2 linked regions of the Microbispora hainanensis genome follow. The protein of the gene in region 1 interacts with the protein of each later gene in a pairwise test. Links are inferred from orthologs where the notes say so. Each region holds a gene or a part of one and is shown on either strand. Other genes may lie near its edges.

Region 1 (3,244 bases):
ACGTGGCCGGATCCTGGAACCAGCGGGCCGTGTGCCCATGCCCCAGCCAGGTGACCGACCGCCACGGATACTGCCCCAGCCAGGCGAACAGCCGTGCGGCGGCCCTCGGATCCTGCCTGGTCGCCAGCGCGAGTTCCACCCGGCACGCCGTGTCGTACATCTCCGCGGCGGGCATCCGCTGGCAGCTCATGCCGACGGTGGACAGCACGGTGTAGTCCCGGGTGAACGTCGGCGGGCGCTCGCTGACGCCCACCAGCGGGAACCGGTCGCCGGAGACGTCCCAATAACGGCCGGGCGGCCCGAGCCTGCTGTCCAGGTGCCCGAGCACGAACTGCTGGTAGGTGGCCCAGCTGCCCTCCGCCTGCCGCCACTGCCAGTACGCGCGGGCCTTGGCCACGCGGGGAGACAGGCCCTCCAGCGCCTCGCCCAGCGGCCAGGCGAACGGCGACTCCCCGACGGCGTCCCGCGCGTACCCGGGCAGGCCGTGCTCCAGGTCGGCCCACGCCGGAATGACCGCCAGGAGCGCGTCGTTCTCGTACAGGGCGACGCCGTCGCCCTCCTCGAACCACAGCACCGACAGCGACTCCGCGTCCAGGGGCGGGCGGCCCGAGGGGTGCGCGGTGTGCGCCTCGGGCATCACCGGCGGCAGCCCTGCCTCGGCGCGGCCCGCATCGGCCTCGGCGGGCGCCGGGACGTGGTTGGCCAGCCAGACCGCTCCGTGGACGATCCCCTTCGCGTCACGAAGGTAAGCTACGGAGGAGGTCCGGTCGGCTTCGATCGTCAGTGTGCGGCTCCCGTAGGGGTTGGTGCTGGTGAGCACGACAGTGGTGTCCACACCTCACCTCTCGTACGCCTCCGGGATTCGACCGCCAGACAGAATGTAAAGCCGCGTGCGCCGGTCGTTAAGACCACGGCCGCGGATGATGGAAAGGGTTTTGCGTGAGCGAGCAGCCGAAGACCGGGCAGCTGACCTTCGTGGCGCCCCGCAGGGCCAAGCCGCAGCGCCACCTCGCCGACCTGACCATGGCCGAGCGCCGGGCGGCCGTGGCGGAGCTGGGGGAGAAGCCGTTCCGCGCCGACCAGCTCTCCCGCCACTACTTCACCCGGCTGACCGGCTCTCCCGAGCAGATGACCGACCTGCCGGGCGCGCTGCGCGAGCGGCTGGTCGAGCAGCTCATGCCCCCACTGCTGACCTCCGTACGCGAGATCACCTGTGACGACGGCATGACGCGCAAGACGCTGTGGAAGCTGTTCGACGGCTCGCTGGTCGAGTCGGTCCTGATGCGTTATCCCGACCGCGTCACCATGTGCGTCTCCTCCCAGGCCGGATGCGGCATGAACTGCCCGTTCTGCGCGACGGGGCAGGCCGGGCTCACCCGCAACATGTCCACGGCCGAGATCGTCGAGCAGGTCGTCGCGGGCGCCCGGGCGCTGGCGCGCGGCGAGGTTCCGGGCGGTCCCGGCCGGGTGACCAACGTGGTCTTCATGGGCATGGGCGAGCCGATGGCCAACTACAAGGCCGTCATCGGCGCCGTACGCCGCCTGGTCGACCCCGCGCCGGAGGGCCTGGGCATCTCGGCGCGCGGGATCACGGTCTCGACGGTCGGCCTGGTGCCCGCGATCGGCAAGCTCGCCGACGAGGGCCTGCCGGTGACGCTCGCCGTCTCCCTGCACGCCCCGGACGACGAGCTCAGGGACACGCTCGTGCCGATCAACACCCGGTGGAAGGTCGCCGAGGTGCTCGACGCGGCCTGGAGCTACGCGGCCAAGACCAAGCGGCGCGTGTCCATCGAGTATGCCCTGATCAAGGACATCAACGACCAGGAGTGGCGGGCCGACCTGCTCGGCCGCCTGCTCAAGGGCAAGCTCGTGCACGTCAACCTGATCCCGCTCAACCCCACGCCCGGCTCGAAGTGGACCGCTTCGCGTCCCGAGGACGAGCGGGCGTTCGTACGCCTCCTGGAGTCCCACGGCGTCGCCGTCACCGTACGGGACACCCGGGGGCGGGAGATCGACGGGGCGTGCGGGCAGCTCGCCGCGGCGCCCCAATAAGGCGCGGCACCCGCGTCCCGATACCCGCGTCCCGATACCCGCGTCCCAAGACCGCGCTCCGACGATCGGTGCCTTGGTGTCCGGCACCCTGACGACCGGCACCTCGGCGACCGGCGTGGTGGTGCCTCAGGGGCGTGTGCGGCGCAGCCACGTGTAGGCCGCCAGGCCGATCGCGGGCCACAGCAGCGACTGTGCGGTGATCAGGGGCAGCCCGGACAGCAGCACCCCGTGATGGGCGTCCCGCATCCAGCCCATGACCGGCACGGTGAGCCAGCGGGCCCCGGCCATGCTGAGCACCAGCATCGACAGGTAGCCGAGGATCAGGGCGATCGTGGACACCGCCGGGGAGGGCAGGATCGGGCGGCTCGTCAGCGCTCCGAGTGTGAGGCCCGCCGCCGCGGACAGCAGATGCAGCCACACGCCCACCAGCAGCACGGTGAGGGTGGGGGAGCCGACGAGGCGGAGGAGCAGCGCGGCCTCGCCGATCGCCGCCAGGACGAGCAGCGACGCGTACGCCGCCAGAAGGCCGCCGGCCAGTTCCTTCGCGCCCAGGGCCGAGATGGCGACGCTGCGCTGCTCGTCGGGCTCGGTGTCGAGCAGGCCGCGCGCGGCCCAGGCGAGCACCGGCACGAGCATGGCCGCCGAGTCCGCGGTGGCCGCGATCTCCTGCCCGGCGGGAATGGGGCTCGCGTAGAGGATCGCGAGCAGTGCCAGCAGCGCGATCAGCGGTTGCAACGCCCGGTGTGAGGCGACGTAGCCGGCCAGGCGGAACCTCGCCAGCGCCATCACGGCGGTCATCCGGCGACCTCCCGGGTGGCGCGGGCCGTGATGTTCACCGTGCAGCCCTCGGCACGCAGACGGTCGGCCAGGTCCTGCGCCTTCGACGCGGCCACCGCCACCTCCAGCACGGTCAGGGCCGGCTCCCCGGCGCCCTCGATCGGATCGATCGGATCGAGCTCCCGTAGGGCCCGGTCGCGGACCTCGCAGCGGCGCAGGCCGGGGAAGGAACGCAGATCGCCCTGGTGGTCGCTCATCACGACGATGCCGCCGCGCGCGCTGATCTCCCCGATGATCCGGGGGAGCTCGGCCCGGGTGGCGGCGTCGAGACCGGCGAAGGGCTCGTCGAGCACGAGCAGCCCCGGCTCGGCGAGCAGCGCCTGCGCGAGGCCCACCTTGTGGGCGCTGCCCTTGG
Region 2 (3,199 bases), 780 kb from region 1 along the record:
CTCGCCCGTCCTCGGCGTGCGCGAGGTCGAGATCACCGGCAACAACCGGATCCCTGCCGAGCAGGTGCGGCAGGTCGTCGGAGTGCGCACCGGAACGCCGCTCGCCACCGTCGACATCGCCGGGGTCGAACAGCGGGTGCGCGCCATGCGCGAGGTCGAGTCGGCCACGGTCGAGCGCGGCTGGCCCGGGACGCTGCACGTCAGCGTGGTCGAGCGCGTTCCCGCCGCAGCGGTGCCCATGGGCGTGACGACCGCGATCGTCGACCGCTATGGCGTCGTCCTGCAGGAGGTGGCCGTGGCCCCGCCCCGGCTGCCGGTGCTGCGCGTCCAGCGGGCCGCCGTGGACGACCCCGCCACCAGAGCCGGGCTCACCGTGCTCCGGGCGCTGCCGGAGAGCGTCCTGCAGCGCCTGCGGGAGCTGCGCGTCCCCTCGCCCCGGTCGATCACGCTCAAGCTCACCGACGGCCGTACGGTCGTGTGGGGAGACGCGGAGCGCTCGGCACAGAAGGGACGTGTCCTGCTCGCCGCCCTCGCCAAGCCGGGAACCAGCTACGATGTCAGCTCGCCGCAGGTGGTGACGGTCAAGTGAGATTTCTCACGGGCCGGGAAAACGTGGTCCGGGCCCGCCGGAGAGCGGGGCTTCGTGCGAAAAGGACAGCGCGCGACACGCCGGACGGCCTTGCGGCGCGGTTAGTTGACCCTGGGGGACGCGCAACCCTACTGTCCGTATCAATCCTCAGGTTGACATAACTCTAAATCTCAACTTGAGGGTGAGAGTTCAGAAGACAGCGGGCCCTGCCCGCATGAAACGCAAACGAGCGGAAAGGCCCCTCGTCGTGGCAGCACCGCAGAACTACCTCGCGGTCATCAAGGTCGTCGGCATCGGCGGCGGCGGAGTGAACGCCGTCAACCGGATGATCGAGGAGGGACTCAAGGGCGTCGAGTTCATCGCCATAAACACTGACGCCCAGGCGCTGCTGATGAGTGACGCCGACGTGAAGCTCGACGTGGGCCGCGAGCTCACGCGGGGTCTCGGCGCGGGCGCCAACCCCGAGGTGGGCCGCAAGGCCGCCGAGGACCACCGGGAGGAGATCGAGGAGGTCCTCAAGGGCGCCGACATGGTGTTCGTGACCGCGGGCGAGGGCGGCGGCACCGGCACCGGCGGCGCGCCGGTCGTGGCCAGCATCGCCCGCTCCCTCGGCGCGCTGACGATCGGCGTGGTCACCCGGCCCTTCAGCTTCGAGGGCAAGCGCCGGGCCATGCAGGCCGAGGCCGGCATCGAGACTCTCCGCGAGGAGGTCGACACGCTGATCGTCATTCCGAACGACCGGCTGCTGTCGATCTCCGACCGCCAGGTGAGCGTGCTCGACGCGTTCAAGGCCGCCGACCAGGTGCTGCTGTCCGGTGTGCAGGGCATCACCGACCTCATCACCACGCCCGGTCTGATCAACCTGGACTTCGCCGACGTGAAGTCGGTCATGTCCGGCGCGGGCTCGGCCCTCATGGGCATCGGTCACGCCCGGGGCGACGACCGGTCGGTCGCCGCCGCCGAGATGGCGGTCTCCAGCCCGCTGCTGGAGGCGAGCATCGACGGCGCCCACGGCGTGCTGCTGTCCATCGCGGGCGGCTCCGACCTGGGCCTGTTCGAGATCAACGAGGCGGCCCAGCTCGTCAGCAACGCCGCCGCGCCCGACGCCAACATCATCTTCGGCACGGTCATCGACGACGCGCTCGGCGACGAGGTGCGGGTGACGGTCATCGCGGCCGGGTTCGACGAGCCCGCGCCGGCCAAGCCGGTGGCCGCGCCGTTGTCGCGGCCCCAGCAGGCGGCCCGTCCCGCGACGCCCCCGCCCGCCCCGGCCAAGCCGGAGCCGCGCGTGGAGCCCGCACCGCCCGTGCGTCCGGTGAGCAGCGTGGCGCAGCCCGCGACTCCGCCGGTGACCCAGCTTCCGGTGAACTCGCTTCCGGCCACTCCGGTGCCGCCGCCGGCCCAGCCCGCGAGCCAGCCGGTCCAGCAGGCGACGTCGCAGCCGGCGTCCGCGCCGCAGGCCCAGCAGGCCGAGGGGTCCACGGCGTTCCCGCGTGAGACTGCCGACGGCGGTCGCGACCAGGGCGCCACCGGACCGCTGTCGATCCCGCGCCCGGCTCCCGAGCCGCCGACCCCGATCACCTCCAGGACCGCGCAGCCGGGCCCCCGGCGTCCGGTGGTGTTCGAGGAGCAGGAGGAGGACCTCGACGTGCCGGACTTCCTCAAGTGACCATGGACATCCGTACGGCCGGGGGCGCGGTCCGTGGGTGACCGGCGCGAGGAACTGGCCGCGGCCCTGGCCGAGGTGGAGCGGCGGATCGAGGACGCCTGCCGGGCCGCGGGCCGGTCGAGGTCGGAGATCACCCTGATCGCGGTGACGAAGACCTACCCGGCCTCCGACGTGCGGCTGCTCGCCGAGCTCGGCGTGTCGCACATCGGCGAGAACCGAGACCAGGAGGCGGCGGCCAAGGCGGCCGAGTGCGCCGGTCTCGGCCTCACGTGGCACTTCATCGGCCAGTTACAGACCAACAAGGTCCGCTCGGTCGTCTCCTACGCCGACATGGTCCACTCGGTGGACCGCCCCCGGCTGGTGGACGCGCTCGGCCGCGAGGCCGTACGCGCGGGGCGCGAGGTCGACTGCCTCATCCAGGTCGCCCTCGACGCCGCTCCGGGCGAGGGCGGGGCCGGACGGGGCGGCGCGGCACCGCAGGAGGTGCCGGCGCTCGCCGGGCTCGTGGCGAAGACGGAGGGGCTTCGCCTGCGAGGGGTCATGGCGGTCGCCCCGCTGGGGGAGGACCCGTCGGCCGCGTTCGCGCGGCTGCGGGCCGTCGCCGAGCGGGTCCGCGAGGAACACCCCACGGCCGACGTCATATCGGCCGGAATGAGCGGAGACATCCCCCAAGCTGTGGCGAACGGCGCGACACACCTTCGAGTCGGTACGGCGTTGCTCGGCCGCAGAAAGCCCTTCGTCAGGTAATGTCCCCCAAGTGGACCATGGTGTCCGCGCACAGGTAGAGGTCGATCAGCGGTGAGCTCCAAGGGGGGTACGGCTACCGCCCTGGCCTTCCAAAGGGACCTTGAAGGCACCAGTAACGCGGAGGACGACGAGCGATGGCCGGCGCGATGCGCAAGATGGCGGTCTACCTCGGTCTCGTGGAGGACGACCGCTAC

What was found.
Region 2: the proteins of rlmN (region 1) and ftsZ interact in binary tests that used the Escherichia coli proteins (3 or more experiments, as listed by UniProt). The link is inferred for Microbispora hainanensis from one-to-one orthologs.

Annotation. Positions count from the first base shown.
Region 1 is NZ_CP108086.1:4,387,514-4,390,757, forward strand. The notes cover bases 63-2,995. They hold rlmN (23S rRNA (adenine(2503)-C(2))-methyltransferase RlmN), read left to right. Parts: upstream 63-939; coding sequence 940-2,052; downstream 2,053-2,995. Other genes in these bases: OHB01_RS20590 (suppressor of fused domain protein), read right to left, coding at 63-835; OHB01_RS20600 (hypothetical protein), read right to left, coding at 2,179-2,850; OHB01_RS20605 (ABC transporter ATP-binding protein), read right to left, coding at 2,847-2,995. Outside these bases: more of OHB01_RS20590, read right to left, coding at 1-62; more of OHB01_RS20605, read right to left, coding at 2,996-3,244.
Region 2 is NZ_CP108086.1:5,170,771-5,173,969, forward strand. Bases 160-3,047 are described here. They hold ftsZ (cell division protein FtsZ), read left to right. Parts: upstream 160-836; coding sequence 837-2,258; downstream 2,259-3,047. Other genes in these bases: OHB01_RS24175 (cell division protein FtsQ/DivIB), read left to right, coding at 160-589; OHB01_RS24185 (YggS family pyridoxal phosphate-dependent enzyme), read left to right, coding at 2,292-3,005. In the rest of the region: more of OHB01_RS24175, read left to right, coding at 1-159; OHB01_RS24190 (cell division protein SepF), read left to right, coding at 3,140-3,199. UniProt on the Escherichia coli protein: Essential cell division protein that forms a contractile ring structure (Z ring) at the future cell division site. The regulation of the ring assembly controls the timing and the location of cell division.